Regions from separate parts of the Streptomyces sp. CNT360 genome, predicted to be linked through region 3. Evidence: riboswitches for the same ligand, from Rfam matches in the RefSeq annotation. Region 3 holds a riboswitch; each other region holds the start of a gene.
The links. A riboswitch is a leader RNA that binds a small molecule or an ion and turns the genes downstream of it on or off. The one in region 3 is predicted to bind cobalamin.
Positions count from the first base shown of each region.

Region 1: linked by a shared signal. The riboswitch ahead of H297_RS0117355 (CbtB-domain containing protein) and the one ahead of H297_RS35150 (cobalamin biosynthesis protein) in region 3 are both predicted to bind cobalamin.
Region 2: linked by a shared signal. The riboswitch ahead of H297_RS0104955 (ABC transporter substrate-binding protein) and the one ahead of H297_RS35150 (cobalamin biosynthesis protein) in region 3 are both predicted to bind cobalamin.
Region 4: linked by a shared signal. The riboswitch ahead of H297_RS0109470 (ABC transporter substrate-binding protein) and the one ahead of H297_RS35150 (cobalamin biosynthesis protein) in region 3 are both predicted to bind cobalamin.

Region 1 is NZ_AUKO01000019.1:70,795-76,483, reverse strand. It holds gene H297_RS36835 (glycosyltransferase family 2 protein) at 1-207, shown strand, start outside; gene glxA (radical copper oxidase GlxA) at 289-2,313, shown strand; gene H297_RS0117360 (glycoside hydrolase family 6 protein) at 2,396-3,499, opposite strand; cobalamin riboswitch at 3,767-3,893, shown strand; gene H297_RS0117355 (CbtB-domain containing protein) at 3,928-4,155, shown strand; gene H297_RS36830 (CbtA family protein) at 4,179-4,964, shown strand; gene H297_RS0117345 (HAD-IIA family hydrolase) at 5,045-5,689, opposite strand, start outside.
Region 2 is NZ_AUKO01000002.1:106,734-112,422, reverse strand. It holds gene H297_RS0104985 (Hsp20/alpha crystallin family protein) at 111-554, shown strand; gene H297_RS0104980 (DUF2267 domain-containing protein) at 695-1,111, shown strand; gene H297_RS0104975 (DUF2267 domain-containing protein) at 1,179-1,619, shown strand; gene H297_RS34565 (sugar porter family MFS transporter) at 1,803-3,203, opposite strand; gene H297_RS0104960 (hypothetical protein) at 3,479-3,946, opposite strand; cobalamin riboswitch at 4,260-4,387, shown strand; gene H297_RS0104955 (ABC transporter substrate-binding protein) at 4,440-5,689, shown strand, end outside.
Region 3 is NZ_AUKO01000003.1:45,012-50,700, forward strand. It holds gene H297_RS0107625 (inorganic phosphate transporter) at 1-296, shown strand, start outside; gene H297_RS0107630 (hypothetical protein) at 417-629, shown strand; cobalamin riboswitch at 777-898, shown strand; gene H297_RS35150 (cobalamin biosynthesis protein) at 1,095-2,171, shown strand; gene H297_RS0107640 (cobyric acid synthase) at 2,168-3,754, shown strand; gene H297_RS0107645 (putative cobaltochelatase) at 3,812-5,689, shown strand, end outside.
Region 4 is NZ_AUKO01000003.1:471,318-477,006, forward strand. It holds gene H297_RS0109460 (terpene synthase family protein) at 1-2,190, opposite strand, end outside; gene H297_RS0109465 (DUF7873 family protein) at 2,360-3,091, shown strand; cobalamin riboswitch at 3,558-3,737, shown strand; gene H297_RS0109470 (ABC transporter substrate-binding protein) at 3,829-4,833, shown strand; gene H297_RS0109475 (iron ABC transporter permease) at 4,826-5,689, shown strand, end outside.

The DNA of each region.
Region 1 (5,689 bases), on a different contig from region 3:
CGCCGCAGGGCCCGGCGACGGGCACGCGGCAGGGCGGGCCGTCGCGGCGGCCCGCCCCCGGCCCCGGAGGCCGTCGCCGCTCCTGCCGGGGTGCCGGCCTTCGCACCGGCACCGACGGGGTGGGCCTCGCCGCAGGGCACGTTTCCCGGCCACGACGCCGGGCCCGACCACGGCGCCCACCCCGTACGGGGATCCGGCACCCCGTGACGTGAGGGCCCGGACCGCCCGTGAGAGGTGCCGGCGCCCGTACTCGACCCCGCACCGACGCTTCACCTGGGGACTCGCACCATGACCTCCCGCTCGACCCGCAGACAGGCCAGACGCCGCAGCAAGAACCGCCGCCTCCGGCGCATCGCGATCGGTACGGCCGTCATCGTCGCCATCGCCGCCTTCAACGGCCCCGCGCTGTACGGCTTCGCCTCGGACAAGTACCACGACTACGCGATCAACCGGCCCGAGTACAAGGCGGAGAGGGGCCACTGGCAGATCGTCGACGTCCCCGAGAAGTACCGCATCAACACCATCCACGCGGCGCTGCTGAACACCGGCAAGGTGCTGCTGGTGGCCGGGTCGGGGAACGACGCGAAGAACTTCGCCGCCAAGAGCTTCCGCACGGTGCTGTGGGACCCGGCGAAGAACACCTTCAAGAACATCCCCACCCCCGACGACCTCTTCTGCTCCGGGCACAACCAGCTCCCGGACGGCAAGCTGCTGGTGGCGGGCGGCACCCAGCGGTACGAGACCCTCAAGGGCGACGTGAAGAAGGCCGGCGGGCTCATGCTGCTCTACAACGAGAACCCCGACCGGGCCAAGATGGTCAAGAAGGGCACCCGTTTCACCGGCCGCGGCAACGGCAAGTCCTTCGTCGCCCAGCACGCCGTCAACCTGCCGCCCGCCAAGAAGGTGAAGGACCAGGACACCGGAGCGGTCACCACGCGGGCCAGCGTCACCCGCGTCTACGCCGAGGCCGAGCGGGAGGGCCGCGCATACTCGACGGGCACCCAGGACAAGTACACGGTCAGCGGTCTGACCGGCGCCTGGCGGCACGACGTCTACGGCATCGCGCAGAAGATGTCCTTCGACAAGAAGGACTTCCAAGGCATCAAGGGCGCCTACGAGTTCGACCCGGTGGCCGAGCGGTACCTGCCCGTCGACCCGATGCACGAGGCCCGCTGGTACCCCACCCAGGTCACGTTGCAGGACGGCCGGACCCTGACCGTCTCAGGACTGGACGACATCGGCCAGGTCGTGCCCGGCAAGAACGAGGTCTTCGACCCGAGGACGAAGAAGTGGCACTACCTGCCCGACACCCGCTTCTTCCCCACGTACCCCGGGCTCCATCTGGTCGGCGAGAACCGGATCTTCTACAGCGGCACCACGGCCGGCTACGGCCCCGCCGACAAGGGCCGCAAGCCGGGCATCTGGAACATCGAGACCAACAAGTTCACCGCGATCCCCGGCATGAGCGACCCGGACGTGCTGGAGACGGCGATGTCGGTGCCACTGCCGCCGACCCAGTCGCGGAAGTACATGGTCCAGGGCGGGGGCGGTGTCGGCGAGTCCCCCAAGTCGACCTCCAGGACCCGCATCGTCGACCTCAAGGACGACACCCCGCGCTTCCACGACGGCCCCGACCTCTACGACAAGGTCCGCTACCCCAGCAGCGTCGTCCTGCCGGACGACACCGTGCTGACCACCAACGGTTCGGGCCAGTACCGCGGCAAGAGCGACAGCAACGTGCTGAAGGCCGCGCTCTACCACCCGCGGACCAACCGGTACGAGGAAGCCGCCGCGCCCCTCGTCGGGCGCAACTACCACTCCGGCGGCCTGCTGCTGCCCGACGGGCGCGTGCTGACCTTCGGCTCCGACTCGCTCTACGCCGACAAGGCCGACACCAGACCCGGGACGTTCGACCAGCGCATCGAGATCTACACCCCGCCCTATCTGAACAAGGGCAAGAAGCAGCCGGATCTGCGGGACGCCGGCGGGAGCCGCAAGACCGTCTCGCCCGGTGACCGGATCTCCTTCCGGAGCAGGGACGCAGACTCGATCGAGAAGCTGCGTCTGGTGCGGCCCGGCTCCTTCACGCACGTGACGAACGTGGAGCAGTCGTCGGTCGCCCTCAAGGCGAAGAAGTCCGGCCGGTCCACGCTGACGACCGCCATCCCCGACGACCCGTCGCTGGTGACCCCCGGCTGGTGGATGGTCTTCGCCGTGGACGACGACGGCATCCCCTCCAAGGCCCGCTGGGTCAAGGTGGACGTCGACCCGGGCGCCGCCCATGCGAGGGTGACCGCTCAGGACCCCGAGTAGCCGGAGGCGTGGCTGGGCCACGCCCGGTCGACGGTGTCGCTCCCGGCGGACGACGAGAGCTGTCCGTGCCCCGGCCCCGCGGTCAGCGGGCGGCGTTGCGGGCCAGTTCCAGGGCGTGTTCGGGCCACCACCGACCGGCCTTGGGGCCGCCCTTGCACTCACCGTCGGACTCGCCCGGCCGCTTGATCCACAGGTAGGCGTCCACCCGTTCCTGCCCCGTTCTGACCGTCGGCGGCGTGCCCAGCGCGCGGCCCGGCGGGTTGCACCAGGACTCCTCGCCACCGGCGCCGCCCTGCACCGGTCCGTTGCCGTTCCGGCTGGTGTCGATCACGAACGGCTTCTTGCCGATCTTGGAGGACAGCGCCTTGCCGTAGGAGAGGTTCGCGGCCGTGGTCTGGTAGTTGGAGACGTTCAGGGAGAAGCCGTCGGCCTTGGCGACGCCCGCGCGGTGGAGCGGCTCGACCAGGGCGCCCGCGTCGCGTATCCAGTCCGGGTTGCCCGCGTCGAGGTAGACCCGCGTCCCGGGCAGCTTCCTCAGTGCGGTGACGGCCTCGTCGAGGAGACGGTAGCGCTCGTCGTGGTAGCGGCGAGGGGTGCAGCCCTCGGCCACCATGTGGGCGACGGCGTCCGGTTCGACGATCACCGTGGCCGCTCTGTCGCCGATGCCCCGCACGACCGCCGCCAGCCATCTGCGGTAGGCCGCCGCGTCGTGGGCGCCGCCCTTGCTGTAGTGGCCGCAGTCGCGGTGCGGGATGTTGTAGAGGACCAGGAGTGCCTCGCGGTCCGCCTTCGCCGCGGCCTTGGTGATCCGCTCCGTCTGCCCGCCGGGGTCCTGCGTGCCGATCCACTCCGCGACCGGCTGGGTGGCGATCTTCTTCAGTTGCGCGGCTTTCGCGTCCTTGCCGTCCCTCGCGTAGGCGGCGGCCTGTCGCGCCGCGCTCCCCCCAGGGTCGACCCAGTACGGGGCAACGGACTTGGGGCGCTGCTCGATGGTGGGCGCCGCCCCGGCTCCCTTGCGGTCCGGACCGCCGTCCGAGGAGGAGCAGCCGGTCACCAGCAGCACGGCCCCCACCAGCCCGGCCACCGCGCGGGCGACGCCGCGCGGGAGCCTCGCACCGCCCCGCGAGTTCCCCGCGGACCGGTGGCGCGTCGCGCGCGGCGGCCTGCGGCCATGACTGCCGTCCATCCACTCCCCCTTGGCGTAACCGGACTCGGCGCGCCCGGACCCCTGGCGTTCCCAGGGCTCCGGCGCACCCGGGCCCGCGGTCCACCCGGTTCCCCGCCCTGCCCGAACCGTCGCTTCATGGTGTCACAGCGGCCACCACCCACGGCCGGCCTGTGGACAACCCCGCGGCGGCGCGGAACCGGCTGGTCGCAAGGGCGGTCGGCACGCGGTGTGACGGAGGCCGTATTGACAGTGCACATTCACGCTGGGAGCCTCCTGAGCGGCACATTTCCATACCGAGGCGACAGTGCGCAGGAACCCGGTGCGACTCCGGGACGGTCCCGCCACTGTGTCCGTACGCGGCGGTGAACACCCGTGCGGGAGTCAGGAACTGACCTGTCGCTTCTCCACCGACGGGGCGTGGAAACCCCAGGAGGAGGCACACGCGGATGTCCCCGCACACCGCCGGCACGGCCACCGCTCCGGAAGCTGGCGCCGCACATCCGGCGACGGTCAGGACCCGGGACTGGCTCGTCGTCGCCGCCGTGGCGATCGTCGCCCTGCTCGCTCTCTACGCCGTCTTCATCGACAACGGCAACCTCGTTACGGCCACCGGCTCGTACCTGCACGAGTTCTCACACGACGGCCGCCACCTGTTCGGCGCTCCCTGCCACTGACCGGAAGGGAAGCGCTGCTCCTCATGTCCGTCTCCGCTCAGACGTCCCCCTACCCCCTGCTGCCTCTCCTCGGCCGCGGCCTCGCGGCCGGCGGGCTGGCGGGGCTCGCCTCCGGGCTGTTCTCCCTGTTGCTGGCCGAACCGTTGATGGACCGGGCGATCCGGCTGGAGGAACAGCGTTCCGCCGCTGCCGCCGGGCACGCGGGCCACGGCGGGCACGGGGCCCGCACCCACGCCGCCGAGGCCGAGGAGATCTTCAGCCGGGGCACCCAGCACTTCGGTCTGGTCGTCACCGCCGTGGTGGCCGGTCTCGCGCTCGGGGTGTTCTTCACCGTCGCCTACGCCCTCGTCCACCACGGCGCGGACCGCGACGACGGCCGCACCTGGCAGCGCGCCATGGGCGTGGCCGGGGCCGGCTTCCTGGCGCTGTCCCTGCTGCCGGCGCTCCGTTACCCCGCCAACCCGCCCGGGGTCGGCGACAGCGGCACCGTCACCCAGCGGCAGGCGCTGTGGCTGGCCGCGCTGGTCATCGGCGTCCTCGGCATGGTGCTGGCCCACCAGGTGCACCTGCGGCTGGGCCGGGCCGGACGCGGGCTGCCGGCACGCCAGTCGGCGGCGGCGGCCGTGGTGGCCGCCACCCTGGCGGCGCTCTTCCTGCTGCCGGACAACCCGGACGCCGTCCCGGTCGGTGCCACCCTGCTGTGGGACTTCCGCGTGCTGTCCCTGGGGGCGCACGTCGTGCTGTGGGGTCTCCTCGGTGCCCTGTTCGCGGTCCGGCCGGCCCGGCACCGCCCGGTCGCGGCCCCCTGACGTACGGGGCGCGGCCCCCTTTCACGGCAGCCCCTCCCGAGGGTCCCCGGGTCCCTCGCGGGGGCGGGCCGCCGCCGGGGTCAGACCCGGTCGACCAGGTCCGCGATCGAGTTGACGACGCTGGAGGCGCGGTAGGGGTACCGCTCGATCTCGTCGGGCCGGGTGAGCCCCGTCAGCACCAGGAAGGTCTCCAGACCGGCCTCCATGCCGGCGCGTACGTCGGTGTCCATGCGGTCACCGATCATGGCGCTGGTCTCGGAGTGGGCGCCGATCGCGTTGAGGCCCGCCCGCATCATCAGCGGGTTGGGCTTGCCGACGAAGTAGGGGTGCTGGCCGGTGGCCTTGGTGATGAGGGCGGCGACCGATCCGGTGGCGGGCAGGGCGCCCTCCGCGGAGGGGCCGGTCTCGTCGGGGTTGGTGGCGATGAACCGGGCACCGTCGTTGATCAGCCGGATGGCGCGGGTGAGCGCCTCGAAGCTGTAGGTGCGGGTCTCGCCGAGGACGACGTAGTCGGGGTCGGCGTCGGACAGCACGTAGCCGATGTCGTGCAGCGCCGTCGTCAGCCCGGCCTCTCCTATGACGTAGGCGGTGCCGCCGGGGCGCTGGTCGTCCAGGAACTGTGCGGTGGCGAGCGCCGAGGTCCAGATGTTTTCCGTCGGCACGTCCAGCCCGATGCGGGCCAGCCGGGCGTGCAGATCCCTCGGGGTGTACATCGAGTTGTTGGT
Region 2 (5,689 bases), on a different contig from region 3:
CATGGACGACAGCCCTACTTGTCATCGAATCGATGACGTGCTACAAAAGAAGCACGAAACGGCGCATGGGCATGCAGAGCCCGAACCGGAACCATGGAGGTGTTTCCACGATGCTGATGCGCACCGACCCCTTCCGTGAGCTGGACCGGATCACCCAGCAGTTCTTCGCCACCAACACGGGGACCGGCACCTGGTCGCGGCCCTCGGCGATGCCGATGGACGCCTACCGCGAAGGCGACGAGTACGTGCTCGCTCTCGACCTTCCCGGTGTCGACCCCGAGGCGATCGACATCGACGTCGAGCGGAACATGCTGACCGTCAAGGCGGAACGCCGTCCGCTGGCCAAGAGCGACGAGGCACAGGTGGAGCTGTCCGAGCGTCCTCTCGGCGTCTTCTCACGGCAGGTGATGCTGGCCGACACCCTGGACACCGAGCACATCAACGCCGACTACGACGCCGGCGTGCTCACCGTCCGCATCCCGATCGCCGAACGCGCCAAGCCGCGCAAGATCTCCATCGCCGCCGGCTCGGGCCGCAAGGAGATCCGCAGCTGAGAAGGGCGCGCGGCTGAAACGCGGAACCCACGCCCCCTCGGCAGCAGCAGCGGAGGACGAGGGCCTTGCTCTTCCCCTCCCTCGTCCTCCGCTTACGCGTGATCGACGGACCGACGAGTGGAAGGGAGAGCGCAGTGGTCATGCAGCGGGAAGCCTTCCTCGACCACGTGCAGGACCGCGGCGAGTACCCGACCCGCACAGAAGCCGACCGGGCAGCGCGCACCGTGCTGGCCCTGCTGGGCGCCCACCTGGTCGGCGACGTACGCGCGGAACTGGCCGCCCGGCTCCCCGAGGCCTTCGCCCTGATCCTGCTCAACCCGCTGCAGGCCGCCGAACCGCTGTCACCTCAGCGGTTCGTCCGCGCCGCCGCGGCGTGGATCGAGGGAGCCACCGACGCCACTGCCGCCTGGGACGTCGGCGCCGTCCTCAGCGTCGCCGCCGACGCGGCAGGCGAAGAGCTGACCCGACGGGTCCTGCTCCAGCTCCCACCCGGCTACGACATGCTCTTCGGCCGTCCCCAGGACACCAACCTCGGTCACGTTCCGCAGCAGCAGTGAGTCCCGTGTCGACCACTGCCGGACAGGGACCGGACAACCCCATAGCGAGAAAGGCACCCACCGACCGATGCAGTCCACGCGACAAGCGGTGACACTCACCACCCCTCCGGCGATGACCTACCCCCAGATGCTGGAGCGTGTCCGCTACGACGGCGCCTACCCCACCCGCGAGCGGGCCGAAGCCGTCACCTCGGCCGTGCTGGCCGCCCTCGGGCGACGCCTTACCGGGGAGGAACGTGTCGAGCTCGCTGCCCGTCTTCCCCGTGAGGCCGCGCGGATCCTCACCGCCCAGGTGCCGGAGACCGATGCGTTGACCGGTTGGTCCTTCGTCAAGGACCTCGCCACCCGCACCGGTGGCACACTGGCCACCACACGCTGGGACGTCGGCTCCGTCCTCGGCGCGGTCGCCCAGCTTGCCGGCCCGGACCTGACCGACCGCATTCTCGCCCAGCTCCCTGCCGGCTACGCGATCCTCTTCGGCCGCGCCGAACTCATCCAGGCAGCCTGACGCACGCCCCGGCCTGTTCAGGAGCCGATCGGTGTCGTCGCTGCGGCGGCTGCTGACACCGTCCCGCTCAGCCTCCCCCTCGACCGGCTCGCCGGGACGTGTGACCACCGCGGACCCGGTGTCTTGCACCGGCAGCGCTCGCTGCGCTGCCGGTCACGGCTGCCGGGTGAGAGGAGGACCGTTTCACGAGTACTTGGCCTTGAGGCGGCGTTCCAGGTCCTCCAGGGACTCGCGGCGGGTTTCCGGCAGTACCCACCGTGTGAAGGCGAAGCCGAGGAGGCTGAGGACCACGAAGCACCCGAAAGCCGCCTGCGGGCCGTACCGGTCGATGACGTTGGGGAAGGCCAGCGACACGATGAGGTTCGCCGTCCACTGGAAGAACACGGACAGGCCCATCGCGAAGCCACGCACGCGCATCGGGAACAGCTCCGACAACGTCAGCCACGTCACTGTCGAGATGAAGCACTGCTGGAAGAAGATGAAGACCACCATCGCTCCCAGCACAGACACGCTCATCACCGTGCCACCCAGCACGGTGAGGAGGACGACGATCAGCAGATGGGCGGCGGCGGCCCCGATCTGCCCGGTCATCAGCATCGGTCTGCGGTCGACACGGCTGACCAGATACATGCCGACCAGGGTCGCGACGACGCCCATTCCGCCGACAGCGATCTCGCTGGTGACCGAGGCGTTGGCGCTCAGCCCTGTGCTGGAGAGCAGGGTCGGGGCGTAGTAGACGACCGCGTTGACACCCGCCAGCTGCTGGCACAGGCTCACACCGATCCCGACGACCACCAGGTACCTGACCCAGCGGATGGTCAGATACTGGCGGGGCTTCAGCTTGGCATCGTGCCGATGGGAGCGGGAGACGTCCAGGATGTGGCCGTACTCCTCCTCCGCGGCCTGCGGATCGCGCAGTTGGTGCAGAACCCGGTCCGCCTCGTCGCCCCGCTGGTGGCTGATCAACCAGCGGGGCGACTCCGGGAGGAAGCGGCTGCCGACGAACAGTCCGACGGCCGGGACGAGCGCCACACCCAGCATCCAGCGCCAGACCTGATCACCTTCGCTCACTCCGGCGATGACAGCGTTGACCACGCTGGCTGCGAGCTGTCCGGTGACAAGCATGATCTCGTTCTGGTTCACCAGCCGGCCCCGTCGGGACAGCGGGGCGATCTCGCCGATGTACAGCGGCACCACGGCCGACACCGCGCCGACGCCGAGGCCGAGCACCACTCGCGCGGCGACCATGGTCTCCATGTCGGGCGCCAGCGCGCTGCCCGTCGTGCCGATGATGAACAGCACCGCAGCCCAGTTGATCACCCTGCGCCGGCCGACCGTGTCGGAGATGCGCCCGGCGAAGGTGCCACCGAACGCGGCCCCCAGCAGCAAGCAGCTGACCACCACCGATTGTTCGGTCGCGGAGAGGTGCAGATCCGAGGAGATGTAGATGAGTGCCCCGGAGATCACACCGGTGTCGTAGCCGAACAGGAACCCGCCGATGGTGGCGATCGCCGCCACCCGGTTCTGTCGGCGTACGGTTCCGGGATCACCGTGCGACGGGGCGCGGCCAGTGGGCTCCCTCACGCACTCCTCCCACTTCGTCGGCCCGGCGTCAGTGCCTACGGCGCAGGAGGACTGCTCCGCGGCCGTGCAAAAACTCCTTCCGCCCCATCGTGTCGGCCGGCCGCCGGTCCGGCATCATCTGGTCGGGCATCCGGGTGTCCGCCGCAACGAGAGCGCCTCGGTCAGCACCATGAGAGGTACGCCCACGGCGGCACCTCCTGCTGCCGCTGGGCGAGCTGCATGCACGACCGGCGGCACCGCCTACCGGGGAGTACCGCGTCGCCATGGCGAGCGGGTCATCCGCACCTCCAGGACGTCCGGCGTCCACCGCGCTCGCGGTTCCCCTTCATCGCGAGGGTGAGACGTCCGGAAGCCCACCACGACAGCACGTATGCGGCGGGGAGGTGCAGGCTCAGCATGGCGAAGGTCAGGCGGACGAAGCCCCAGTCGACCGCGGAGGAGTCCCCGTCCGCGGCAGCGGTCGCGACGGCGACGACGAGCATGACCACGGTGTAGAGAGGCGCATCGAAGGTGGTCACCTTCCATCGCGGCATGCTGGGAAGCACTTTCCGTGCCGTCGTCAGGTCGGTCACCTCGGCGACGAGGAGTACGGCGTCGTCCCAGGTGACCGGTGGCATCGTCGACGAGCCGTCACCGGAAGCGCTCACCAGGCAGCAGGCGGCGGTGACCGTCAGCCCGACGAGCCAGGCGCCGAGGGCGACCGTTGCGGCGTAGGCGGCGACACTGCGGAGGGGAGTGAACATGAACCCGTCTCCCTCGACATGGCACGGTCGCGTACACATACCGGGCGGGACCGCTCCGCGCACGGGCCCCGACCGCCTGTACGGATCGTAGACGCGCGCCCGTGGTCGGCCCCGGCGAGGGTGCGACTCATGTGCACAGGAAAGGCTCCACCGCTGACCGTCCCGGCCGGGAGGACAGGGGCTGCAGGCGGTCGTCCCGTCCGGGGCGACCGGTGTGCCCGGTGGTCCGGGGCGGCCGCAGGCGCCAAGGGGCAACCCGTCGGAAGCCGTCGTCACCTGGTGGGCCACAATGAGCCCACGAGGCGACGGGGACCAGGAAGCCGGTGCGAGTCCGGCGCGGTCCCGCCACTGTGACCGGGGAGCGGTCCTCCCGCATGCCACCGTCCGCGCACGCGGAACGGGAAGGCGGAGGCGAGCGACGATCCGGGAGCCAGGAGACTGACCCGTCGCCGGTCCGACAGCAGGGGCGAGGACACCCCGGAGAGGATCGACTGTGACGACGCATGCCCGTACCGGGTCGACGTACCGGCCAGAACCCGGCAGACGGGGGGTGCTGGCCGCGGGAGGCGGCCTGGCGCTGGCCGCGTCCGGCCTGCTGGCCGGCTGTGGCGGCGACGGGACGGACGGGGGAGGCGGTGACCGCTTCCGCGCCGCGTTCACCGCCGGCGGCTCGCAGGAGACACTCGACCCCCACGTCGCTCCGAACTTCGTCGACCAGGCGCGCGCCAAGGCTTTGTACGACACACTCGGCACCTACGCGGACGACATGTCCGTCCGCGCCCGCCTCGCCGAGTCCTGGGAGAGCGACCGCTCCGGCACCCGGTGGCGGGTGCGTCTGCGCAAGGCCGAGTTCCACGACGGGAAGCCGGTCACCGCGAAGGACGTCCTCTACAGCTACCGGCGCGCAGCCGATCCGAAGACCGGGTCCCCCTCGCAGGAACTGCTGGCCGCGATCGACTTCGAGGCGGGGAAGAAGGACGGGGAGCGGTCCGTCGTCTTCGTGCTGAAGGCGCCGAACTTCGAGTTCCCGACCGTGTTCGCCGGGCCCGGTACCGAGATCGTTCCCGACGGGACGACGGACTTCCGCAAGCCGGTCGGCTCCGGCCCCTTCACCTACGTGTCCTTCACGCCCGGCGGCACCGCCCGCTACCGGCGCTGGGCGGACCACTGGGACGGTGCCCCGCACATCGCGGAGCTGGAGATCGTCCCCGCGAACGAGGAATCGGCGCGGCTCAACGCCCTGTTGTCGGGTCAGGTCCACTACGCGGCCGACATGGCCGGGGCCTCCGTCGAACGCTTGAAGAAGGAGGGTTCGACACGGCTGCTAACCGCGAAGCGGGCCACGGCCCAGCAGTTGCTGCTGCGCACCGGCCGCAAGCCGTTCGACGAACCGCGGCTGGTCCGGGCCCTGCAACTGGGCCTCGACCGGAAGGAATTGGTCCGCATCGCGCTGGCCGGACACGGCGAGGTGGGCAACGACCTGTTCGGTATGGGTCTGCGGGGCTATCCCGACGACCTGACGCCGCGCGAACGCGACGTCGAGGAGGCGCGGAAGCTCGTCAAGGAAGCCGGTGCGGACGGGCTGGAGATCACCGTGGAGACCAGCTCCGTCGACGCAGCCTGGGAGCCCGCGGCGGACCTGATGGCGCGCCAACTCCGCGAGGTGGGCCTGAAACTGTCCGCCCGCACCCGCGCTTCCAGCACCTACTTCAGCGAGATAGAGAACAAGGGCGTCGCCGCCTT
Region 3 (5,689 bases):
GCGCCATCTGGGCCCGCTCGCGGCGTTCCCCGGTGGACCACACCAACGTCAACGCGGCGGAGCCCGCCGCGGAGTCCGCCATACCGGCCCCGGCGGCGACGCCGGAGCCCCAGCCGCAGCCCGGGTCCGCACCGGAGCGGGAGCCGGCCGGGGTGGTCACCTCCGCCGTGCGGGCCGTCTCCCCGCCGCCGCCTCCGGCGGGTGTGGGCCTCGCTTCCGCCCTCCCCGGCGAAACCGCACCGAGCGAGCACGCCCGCTCCTCGGGCCGCCCCGCGTCCGCGGGCAGCCTCTCCTGAGACCCGTTCCCGGTCCCGGGGCGCGCCCCGGGACCGGGAACGGGCTCGGGCCGCCCGTCCTCCCGGACGGGACACGCCTCATGGTCGGAATGGTCGGAAAGGCCGGAAAGGGATGACCACATGAACATCGACTGGGCCGCTCTCGGCCAGGTCTTCGGTGTCAGCCTGCTGGCGACCGTCGCGCTCGTCGGCGTCTTCACCCTCGGCATCGTCGCGACCTCCGCCCGCGGCGCCGGTGCCTCCCCCTCCCCCCTCGCCCGCGCCGGCGGTTTCGCCTGCTTCGCGCTGTGCCTGGCCGCGGTGGCCTACGGGATCCACCTGATCGCGGCCTAGGCTCCACGGCGCGCGGGCATCTCCTGCGCCGGGGCCCGGCGTTCGGGGCGGCGTGGGGGATCACACACCTCCCCGTCGCAGGTCAAGGGCGAGTTGACGGGGTCTGCCGGGCGTGGTGGACTGCCGGTGCCCAACGGCGGCATGGAGAGGAAGCCGGTGCGAATCCGGCGCGGTCCCGCCACTGTCACCGGGGAGCGCCACTCCAGCGATGCCACGGCCCGGTGCGGGCTGGAAGGCGGGGGCGGCGCGGATCCGGGAGCCAGGAGACTCTCGCCGTCGGTCGAGTCGAGCCAGGGCGAGGACCCTGAGTGAGGACACCGTCATGCGTGGCTGCGCCGCCCTGGCCGCCTTTCCGCCGATACCCGCGCCTTCGCCCCTGTCCGCCTCGTCGCGGGGCGTCTCCGTTCTCGACCCGGGTGTGCGCGTCGGATCCCTCGCGTGACCGGCCCCCGTCGTGCGGGCTCCATGACACGGGCCGCCGGGGTCCAGGTGGCCGGCGCCCTCGCCGGGTACGCCGCCGACGCGCTGTGGGGGGACCCCCGGCGCGGCCACCCCGTCGCCGCCTTCGGGCGGGCCGCGGCCGCGGTGGAGCGGCGCCTGTGGCGTGACCACCGGGGCGCCGGGGCCTGCTATGTCGCGCTGTGTGCGGGCGGCGCCGTCGCCCTCGGACGGGCCGCCGAGAGCTCGGCCCGCGTCGTCGGACGCCGGCCCCTTGCCGGGCTCGCCGTGACGGCAGCCGCCACCTGGGCGGTGCTCGGCGGTACGTCGCTCATCCGCGAAGCCCGCGCGGTGGCGGGTGCGTTGGAGGCCGGCGATCCGGCGTCGGCCCGCGAGCGGCTGCCCGCGCTGTGCGGCCGGGACCCGCAGGAGCTGGACGTGCAGGACATGGCGCGGGCAGTGGTCGAGTCCGTCGCGGAGAACACCTCCGACGCCGTGGTGGGCGCCCTGGTGTGGGGCGCGCTGGCCGGGGTGCCGGGGCTGCTGGGGTTCCGGGCCGTCAACACGCTTGACGCGATGGTGGGTCACCGCTCGCCGCGGCACCGCAGGTTCGGCTGGGCGGCGGCGCGGCTGGACGACGTGGCGGGCTGCCCAGGCGCCTGGCTGACCGCCGCCCTGGCCGCCCTGGCGGGGCCCGACCCGCGCGGCGCCGTACGGGCGTGGCGCGCGGACGCACACCGGCACCCGAGCCCCAACGCGGGCCCGGTCGAGGCGTCGTTCGCGGGGGCCCTGGGGGTGCGGCTGGGCGGGACGCTGTCGTACGGCGGCCGCACCGAGCACCGTCCGGTCCTCAACGCGCCCGGCCGCCCCGTGCGGACTGCCGACGTGGAACGTGCGGTACGGCTCTCCCGCCGCGTCGGCGCCCTGGCCCTGGCGGCCACCTGCGCGGGTGTCGCAGCCCGCCACGCGGTCGTCGGCGCACTGCGCACCGCGACGACAGGGGGGACAGGGATGCCGGGGACGACAGGGGGGACAGGAACGACAGGAACGGGGCATGCGGGGGCGGGGAAAGGCGGCCGGGCGACGCGGGGAGGAGCGTGGTGAGCGGTCGTGTCGGGGGTGGGCTGTTGGTCGCGGGAACGACCTCGGACGCCGGCAAGAGCGTGGTCACGGCGGGCATCTGCCGCTGGCTGGCCCGCAAGGGCGTGTCGGTGGCGCCGTTCAAGGCACAGAACATGTCGCTCAACTCGTACGTGACCCTTGAGGGCGCCGAGATCGGCCGTGCCCAGGCCATGCAGGCGGCCGCGGCACGGGTGGAGCCGAGCGCGCTGATGAACCCGGTACTGCTGAAGCCGGGCAGCGACCGCACCAGCCAGGTGGTGCTGCTGGGCAAGCCGGTGGGTGAGATGTCCGCGCGGGGCTACTTCGGGCGGCACACCCCGCAGGAAGCCGGCGGGGGCGGCGTGCGGTACGGGCGGCGCGAGGAGCTGCTGGAGACGGTGACGGGCTGTCTGGAGGAGCTGCGGCGCACCCACGACGCCGTCATCTGCGAGGGCGCCGGCTCGCCCGCCGAGATCAACCTGCGGCGCAGCGACATCGTCAACATGGGCCTGGCGCGGGCCTGCCGGCTGCCGGTGGTGGTGGTCGGCGACATCGACCGCGGCGGCGTCTTCGCCTCCCTGTTCGGTACGACGGCCCTGCTGGCCCCCGAGGACCAGGCGCTGCTGGCCGGGTACCTCGTCAACAAGTTCCGCGGCGACGTGACGCTGCTCGAACCCGGCCTGGAGATGCTGCACGGGATGACGGGCCGGCCGACGTACGGTGTGCTGCCCTTCCGGCACGGCCTGGGCATCGACGAGGAGGACGGACTCCGCGTCTCCCTGCGCGGCAGCGTCCGCGAGTCGGCGGTCACCGCCCCCTACGGCGCGGACGTGCTGCGGGTCGCGGTGCTTCCGGTGCCGCTGATGTCCAACTTCACCGACGTGGACGCGCTGGCTGCCGAGCCCGGCGTGGTGGTGCGCTTCTGCGACCGCCCCGAGGAACTGGCCGACGCCGACCTCGTGGTGGTGCCGGGCACCCGCGGCACGGTCGAAGCGCTGGAGTGGCTGCGCGAACGCGGGCTCGCCGACGCCGTGGTGCGGCGCGCCGCCGAGGGGCGGCCTGTGCTGGGCGTGTGCGGCGGCTACCAACTGCTCGGCGAGCGGATCGAGGACGACGTCGAGTCGCGCGCCGGTCGCGTCGAGGGCCTCGGGTTGCTGCCGGTGCGGGTGCGGTTCGCCCGCGAGAAGACGCTCGCCCGCCCGCACGGTACGGCGCTGGGCGAGCCCGTCGAGGGCTACGAGATCCACCACGGGGTGGCCGAGGTGCACGGCGGCGAGAGCTTTCTGCGCGGCGCGGGCGGCCAGGACCTGGACGGCTGCCGGGTGGGGGCCGTGTGGGGCACCCACTGGCACGGTTCGCTGGAGTCGGACGGCTTCCGCCGTGCTTTCCTGCGCCGGGTCGCCGCCGACGCGGGGCGCGCGTTCGAGCCCGCGCCCGACACCCGGTTCGGCGCCCTGCGCGAGGAACAGCTCGACCTGCTGGGCGATCTGATCGAGGAGCACGCGGACACGGCGGCGCTGCTGCGGCTCGTCGAGGACGGGGTGCCCGAGGGCCTGCCGTTCGTCCCGCCGGGGGCGCCGCCGTGACGGTCCGCCGGCCCGCCGCCCCTCTGCCCCCGAGCCACTCGAAGGAGTGACCGTCACGTGAGCCCCTATCCCTTCACCGCCCTCGTCGGCCAGGCGGACCTCCAGCTCTCCCTCCTGCTCAACGCCGTCTCACCGGCTGTCGGCGGCGTTCTGGTGCGGGGGGAGAAAGGGACCGCCAAGAGCACGGCCGTCCGGGCGCTCACCGCGCTGCTGCCCGCGCTGGACGTGGTGCCCGGCTGCCGCTTCTCGTGCGACCCGGCCGCCCCGGACCCCGACTGCCCCGACGGCCCGCACGGGGGCGAGGCGGGGAGCGAGGCCCGTCCGGCGCGCATGGTGGAGCTCCCGGTGGGCGCCTCCGAGGACCGGCTGGTGGGCGCGCTGGACATCGAGCGGGCGCTGTCGGACGGCGTGAAGGCGTTCGAGCCGGGACTGCTGGCGGACGCACACCGGGGTGTGCTGTACGTGGACGAGGTCAACCTGCTCCACGACCACCTGGTCGACCTGCTGCTGGACGCCGCCGCCATGGGCGCCTCGTACGTGGAGCGCGAGGGCGTCTCCGTCCGGCATGCGGCCCGTTTTCTGCTGGTGGGCACGATGAACCCGGAAGAGGGCGAGCTGCGCCCGCAGTTGCTGGACCGGTTCGGGCTGACCGTCGAGGTGGCGGCCTCGCGGGAGCCGGACGAGCGCGTGGAGGTCGTACGGCGGCGGCTGGCCTACGACGACGACCCGGAGGGGTTCGCCGCGCGCTGGGCCGCCGAGGAGCGGGGCCTGCGGGACCGGATCGTGGCGGCCCGCGCCCTGCTGCCGAAGGTGCGGCTGGGGGATGCGGCGCTGCGCCAGATCTCCGCGACCTGCGCGGCGTTCGAGGTGGACGGCATGCGCGCCGACCTGGTGATGGCCCGCACGGCGACGGCGCTGGCCGCCTGGGCGGGCCGCACCGAGGTGGAGCAGGCGGACGTACGGCAGGCCGCGCTGCTGGCGCTCCCCCACCGCCGCAGGCGCAACCCGTTCGACGCCCCGGGACTCGACGAGGACAAGCTCGACCGGACGCTGGAGGAGCACGCCCCGCAGGACGAGGACGGTCCCGGGCCGGACGGCCCCGACGGCGACGGGCCCGGGGACGGGGAGCCGGACGACGACGGGCCCGACGGTGGACCCGGCGGCGGCATCCCCCCGCAGGCCGGCCCGCACGACGCCCCGCAGACCGGCCCCCAGGACGCGCCGCACGAGGACGGCGGCAGCGAGGCCCCCGGCCTCGAAGAGCCCGCCGCCCCGCAGCAGGCCGACCGGTCACCGTCCGCGCAGCCCTCCACGGGCGAGGCCGCCGGGGAGCCCGATCCGCGGGCCCAGGCCGCCGTACAGCAGCCCACCGCCCCCACAGGGGAGCCGTTCAGGGCGCGCACCCTCACCGTTCCCGGACTCGGCGAGGGGGCGGCCGGGCGCCGTTCGCGGGCCCGTACGGCGCACGGCCGCACCACAGGGGCGCGCCGTCCGCAGGGCGCACTCGGCACGCTGCATCTGGCGGCGACCGTGCAGGCGGCGGCGCCGCACCAGCACGCGCGCGGCCGCAGCGGCAGCGGGCTGGTGGTGCGCCGCGACGATCTGCGGGAGGCCGTGCGGGAGGGCCGCGAGGGCAACCTGGTGCTGTTCGTGGTGGACGCGTCCGGATCGATGGCGGCGCGGCAGCGGATGGGCGCGGTCAAGGGGGCGGTGCTGTCGCTGCTGCTGGACGCCTATCAGCGCCGGGACAAGGTCGGTCTGGTGACGTTCCGGCGGGGCGAGGCGCAGGTGGCGCTGCCGCCCACGTCGTCCGTGGACGCTGCGGCGGCCCGGTTGGAGACGCTGCCCACCGGTGGGCGCACCCCGCTGGCGGCGGGGCTGCTGCGGGCGCGCGAGGTGCTGCGGGTGGAGCGGCTGCGGGACCCGGCGCGGCGA
Region 4 (5,689 bases), 430 kb from region 3:
GGAGGTGCCCAGTCCGGTGGGGCCGCCGAACTGCCGGTCCGGTGCGTGGTGCCGCAGCAGGTCGGCCTCGGTGTAGCGGCGGCAGCCGCGGTGCCATACGAGGATGCCCGACATCCAGTTCTCCAGTTCCCGCACGTATCCGTCCAGTGCGGCGCGCCCGGCCTCGTCCAGGGCGAAGTCCTCGTAGAGCACGGGGAACTCGTGCGCGGCCACGTGCTGGAACTGCCGCATGCGGGAGGTCATCAGGTCGTTCACGATGCGCAGCGCCGCCGGGTAGTCGCAGTCGAAGAAGTTGCGCACCACGAGCACCCCGTTGTGGATCTCCCCCTCGAACTCGATCTCCTTCTGGTAGGAGAAGACGTCGTTGAGCAGGCAGGCGTAGTCGGCGGCGGCGTTCTCCAGCGACTGCAGGGGACCGCTGCGGTAGATCTCCTCCGGGACGGTGTCGGGGTGGGCCAGTCGGCACAGGCTCATCGTGAGGTCGGAGCCGAAGGTCCGGCGCCGCATCTCGACGTAGTCGACCGGGTCGGGGATGCGGTTGGCCGCCTGGTTGTCGAGCTCCCACAGCCAGCTCTGCGCCATGCTCTCGATGGCCGTGCGGAAGCGGCGGCGCTTGGCTACGGTCATCGGGCCCGCGGTCCGCTCCCACAGATCGGCCAGCGACAGCTCCAGCGCCCCGGCCGGAGGCGGCACCGGCTCGCCCCCCAGGGGCATGAACAGCGACAGCCGCTCGGTGCACGCGCGGGCGCCCGCCAGATCGCGGGGACGGCCGAAGCGCAGCGGGTAGTAGTCGTCGCCCCAGGTGCCCCAGGCCAGCCATGCGGAGGACAGGTCGAGTTCCTCGGGGCCGGCGTCGGGGTGGATGCCGGCGGCGCACAGCGGGAGGTCGTAGTCGCGGATCAGTTCCTCGTCCCACACCCGCCCGCCGGGCACGTCCGGCTGCAGCTCCAGCAGGCCCGTGGCGTGGGCCCAGGTGACGACACGCTCCCTGGCGCCGTCCAAGTGGGGGCTGAGCTTCGCCGTGAAAGGCATCTCGAAGTCCGGCAGTACGGAGGGGCCGGTGCGCTCGTGCGGGAGGTGGGAGAAGGAGCGGGCACGCTGCGGGGCGGTCCGGGCGACGCTGCCGAGGACGTCCACCGCGGAGGTGCCCAGCCCCTCGGGGGTGAACGGCAACCGGGCGGGGGCGGAGGCGGCCGTGCCTCCGCGGTTCATGTAGCGGCTGGAGCGCATGTGCCACTCGTGGCCGCCCGACTGCCAGTCCTGGAGCCCCTTGACGTAGGCGGTGATGTCGGCCTGCGCCGCCAGGTCCAGGCCCTTCTCGGCGCACAGGGCGGGCAGTTCCGTCAGCGCGGTGTGCTCGAACTGGTGGAGGCGTGAGGTCAGAAGGTCGTTGACGGCCTCCGCGGACTCCTGCGTGGTGCACTCCAGGAACGTCTCCAGAACGAGCACGCCGTTGGACAGTTCGCCCTCCTCGCCGATCTCACGCTCGTAGGAGAAGAGGTCGTTGCGCAGGTGGACCGCGTCGGAGAAGGTGTCGCGCAGCACGCACAGCGGGCGGGAGCCGGCGACGGCTGCGGGCACCTCGGCGTGCGCGGCGAACTCCACGAGCCCGGCCGACCAGGGCGCCCCGCCGACCTTGCGGCGCATCTCGATGTACTCCACCGGGTTCGGGACCCGGCCGATGTCGATGTTGGACAGCTCCCACAGCGACTGGTTGAGCAGATTCTCGGTGCTGACCGCGAACCGGGCGCGCCACTCCCGCGACATGGACGGCACGGTGCGGGCCCACAGGTCGGCCAGGCCCGCCTCGACGGGGTTGACCGGCTCGGGCGTGCCGGTGGCGTCGTCCAGCGGCATGAACAGCGGCAACCGGTCCAGGTAGGCCTTGCCGCCGGGGCGGTCCTGGGTCCGCTTGAACATCTCCAGGAAGTGGTCGTCGAAGAAGAAGACCCACACGTACCAGTCGGTGACCAGCGCCAGGTCGTCGGCGCTCGCGTCGGGGTGCGTGTAGGCGCACAGCAGCGCGTAGTCGTGCGCGTCCAGGTCCGCGGTGTCCCAGATCCCCGAGCCCTCCAGCATGCCCTGCTCCCGCGCCCACGCGCGCGAATGGGTCCGCGCCGCCTCGACGTGCGGGTTGAGGCGCGCCGGGTACGGCACGTAGAAATCGGGCAGTTCGAAGGGTTGCGACAACGTCCGGTCCCCCAACTCGTCCTTCAAGTGGCGGACTTGGCCTACCCGGGGCGGAGCGATGACCATCCTTTTTCACCCGGACGTGGGACGCCGGTCGGGCCCGCCCGTGACGAAACTGTCGAACAAATTCCCTGGAGCGCGCCACTGCCGGACTGCTAGGTTCGCGGTCGTGGCGAAGCTGAATCAGATCATCGCGGTCGAGAAGGGCGTCCGGTCCAAGGTGGCCCAGGACCTGGCACAGGCGCAGCACGGGCTGGGAAAGCCGCAGATGCTGGCCGGTATCTCGCGTACGTACCAGCCCAAGGACGAAGAGGGCGAGCAGCTTCCGCCGGAGTCGACCCGGGTTCAGGTCAAGGCCGAGGATGTGCTGAAGGAAACAGCGAAGATCCTCTCCCGGCTGTTCGATGTGACGGCGACGAAGGACTGGGCGAACCTGACGGCCCGTGCGGACATCGTCGTCGACGGCCGCACGGTGCTGGCCGAGGTGCCGGTCTCCTACCTGCTGTTCCTGGAGAAGCAGCTCGGTGAACTGGGCTCGTTCCTGCGCAGGCTGCCGGTGCTGGACGGCGCGGAGGCCTGGGAGCGTGACCCGTCCACGGACTGGTGGAAGACCGAGCAGGTGCGCACGGTCCGCACCAAGAAGGTGCCGCGCAACCATGTGAAGGCGGAGGCCACCGAGAAGCACCCGGCGCAGGTCGAGGTCTACTACGAGGACGTACCCATCGGCTACTGGACGACGGTCAAGTACTCCGGCGCCCTGCCCGCGCGGCGGGTCAACGAGCTGCTGGAGCGGCTGGACAAGCTCTCCGCGGCGGTGAAGTTCGCCCGCGAGGAGGCCAACGGGACACAGGTGACCGACCAGCGCGTCGGTGACGCCGTCTTCGGCTACCTGTTCGCTTGAGTTCGCCGGGGTTCACCTGCGTTCGCCCGAGCGCGAGCGGACCCCGGCGGGCTGCCGCCCGCCCGTACAACTGAAACAGTCACAGACCCCCCGGGTGAGGGCTTCGACGGCCTTCGCACGGGGTGCGCCAGGAGCGCAAAGCTGAAGCAGAAGCTGATGTGTGAACCCCCGGTGCGCCTGCCCGAAAGCAGGCCGCCGGTCAGTCTCAACCTCTCGCTCCACGCTCAGCATCGCCGTTCATCGTCCGGCAACCGGGGCGGTGACGACCTCGAGACGCCGGTTCGAGTCCGGCCGGCCGTTCCACGTGCGGCCGTGGTGGAGTGGCTCCACGCGAGGACATCGCCGAACGATCCGCCTCTGAACCGCTACGGACGTGCGAACGAACGGCACCTAGGACCCCGGGGCCGGGTAAAGCCCCGGGGTCCCTTTTGTCACTTCTCCCCCTTTCTCCGCTCCGTGCCCCACGTGGTACGTTGCAGCCGCCAGTCAAACCCTTGAACGGGTCAGGGAATCCGGTGCGAATCCGGAGCTGACGCGCAGCGGTGTGGGACTGGGGTGTGCACGAGGCCACTGGGGCACGGTCCCCGGGAAGGCGCACACTCCGGCAGTCCCGAGCCCGAAGACCTGCTGGCACCCGCGTTCCGGACGACCGGACGCGGCGGTACGCCGGGCTCCGCGACTGGGCCTCACGACGGAGAAGGACACTGGCCATGCGCCCAAAGCGCCGTGGGACCGCCATGAGCCGGCCCGGTACGGGCAGGGCGGGGCGCGCCGCACACGCACTGCTCGCCGCGCTGCTGCTGATACCCGTGGCGGCCTGCCAGAGCGGCGGCCACAGCCGCGACGGTGCCCACGGCGACTCCCCCGCGGGGTTCCCCTACACCGTCACCAACTGCGGGGTGACCACGCGGATCACGGCGCCGCCGAAGCGGGCCGTGACCATGAACCAGCACGTCACCGAGATCATGCTGGCGCTCGGCCTCCAGGACCGGATGGCCGGCACCGCCTACCTCGACGACGAAATCCTCCCCCGCTACGCGAAGGCGTACCGAAGCGTCGAGGTGCTGGCGAAGCGGTACCCCTCCAAGGAGGGGCTGCTGGCCGCGAACCCCGACTTCGTCTACGGCGGTTACGCCAGCGCCTTCGACAAGACGGAGGGCCGCGACCGGGCGGCGCTGGCGGACAGCGGCGTACCCACCCGCCTCGACCTGGAGTCCTGCACCAAGCACGCCGACGTCGCAACCCTCCACAAGGAGATCCGCCAGGTGGCCCGCACCTTCGGGGTGCCGCAGCGCGGCGAGGAGCTCATCGAGAAGCAGGACCGGCGGCTGGCCGCCACCGCGCGGCGCCTCAAGGGCACGGCCAGGACCCCCGTCTTCGTCTACGACAGCGGCGAGAGCTCGGCGTTCACGGCGGGCGGCGCCGGTATCGGCAACGAGATCCTGCGCCGGGCGGGCGCCCGCAACGTCTTCGCGGACGTCGACAAGCCGTTCGCGGACGTCTCCTGGGAGAAGGTCGTCCAGCGCAGGCCCGAGGCCGTGGTGGTCTACGACTACGGCGGGACGACGGTCGCCCAGAAGAAGAAGCGGCTGCTGCGCGATCCGGCGCTCGCGGACGTCCCGGCGGTCAAGCACCGCCGGTTCGCGGTGCTGCCGCTCTCCTCGGCGGTGCTGGGCCCGCGCGTGCCGGACGCGGTGGACGACCTGGCGCGGCAACTGCACCCGGAGCACAGGGGTGAGTAGGCCCGCGCCGCGCACCGCCGCGCTGCGCGGCACGCTGGTGTGCGCGGCGCTGACCGCCGTGCTGCTGGCCGGCGCCGTCGCCGGGCTGGCACTGGGCTCCGCCCGGATTCCCGTCGGCGAGGTGCTCGGGGCGGTGACCGGCCGGTCGGGGCCGGGGCCCCTCACCACCATCGTCTGGGAGGTGCGGCTGCCGCGGGTACTGCTGGCCGCCGTCGTGGGCGCCGGACTTGCGCTGGTCGGCACGGTGCTGCAGGCGCTGGTGCGCAACCCGGTGGCCGACCCGTACCTGCTGGGCATCTCCTCGGGCGCCTCGACGGGCGCCGCACTGGTCGTCGTCCTCGGGATCGGCGCCGCCTCGATGTCGCTGGGCGCGTTCGCCGGGGCGATGGTGGCGCTGCTCGTCGTCTACACGATGGCCCGGCGCGGCGGGACGATGACCACCGGACGGCTGGTACTGGCCGGGGTGGCCGTGCAGTACGTGCTCTCCGCGCTGACGAGCCTGGTGCTGGTGACCTCTTCGGAGAGCGAACACATGCGGGCCGTCCTGTTCTGGACCCTGGGCGGGCTCGGCCAGGCCCGCTGGTCCAGCCTGCTGCTGCCCGCGCTGGTCCTGGGGGCCGGGCTGGTGCTGCTGCTGTCGCTGGCCCGGCCGCTGGACCTGCTGCTGGCCGGTGAGGAGGGCGCCACCGTGCTCGGCCTGGCCGTCGGCCGCTTCCGCGCCGCCACGTTCGTGCTGGCCTCGCTGGTGACGGCGGTGCTGGTGACGGTGAGCGGCTCCATCGGGTTCGTCGGCCTGATGGTGCCGCACGCCGCCCGCATGGTCGTCGGCGCCGCTCACCGGGTGCTGCTGCCGGTC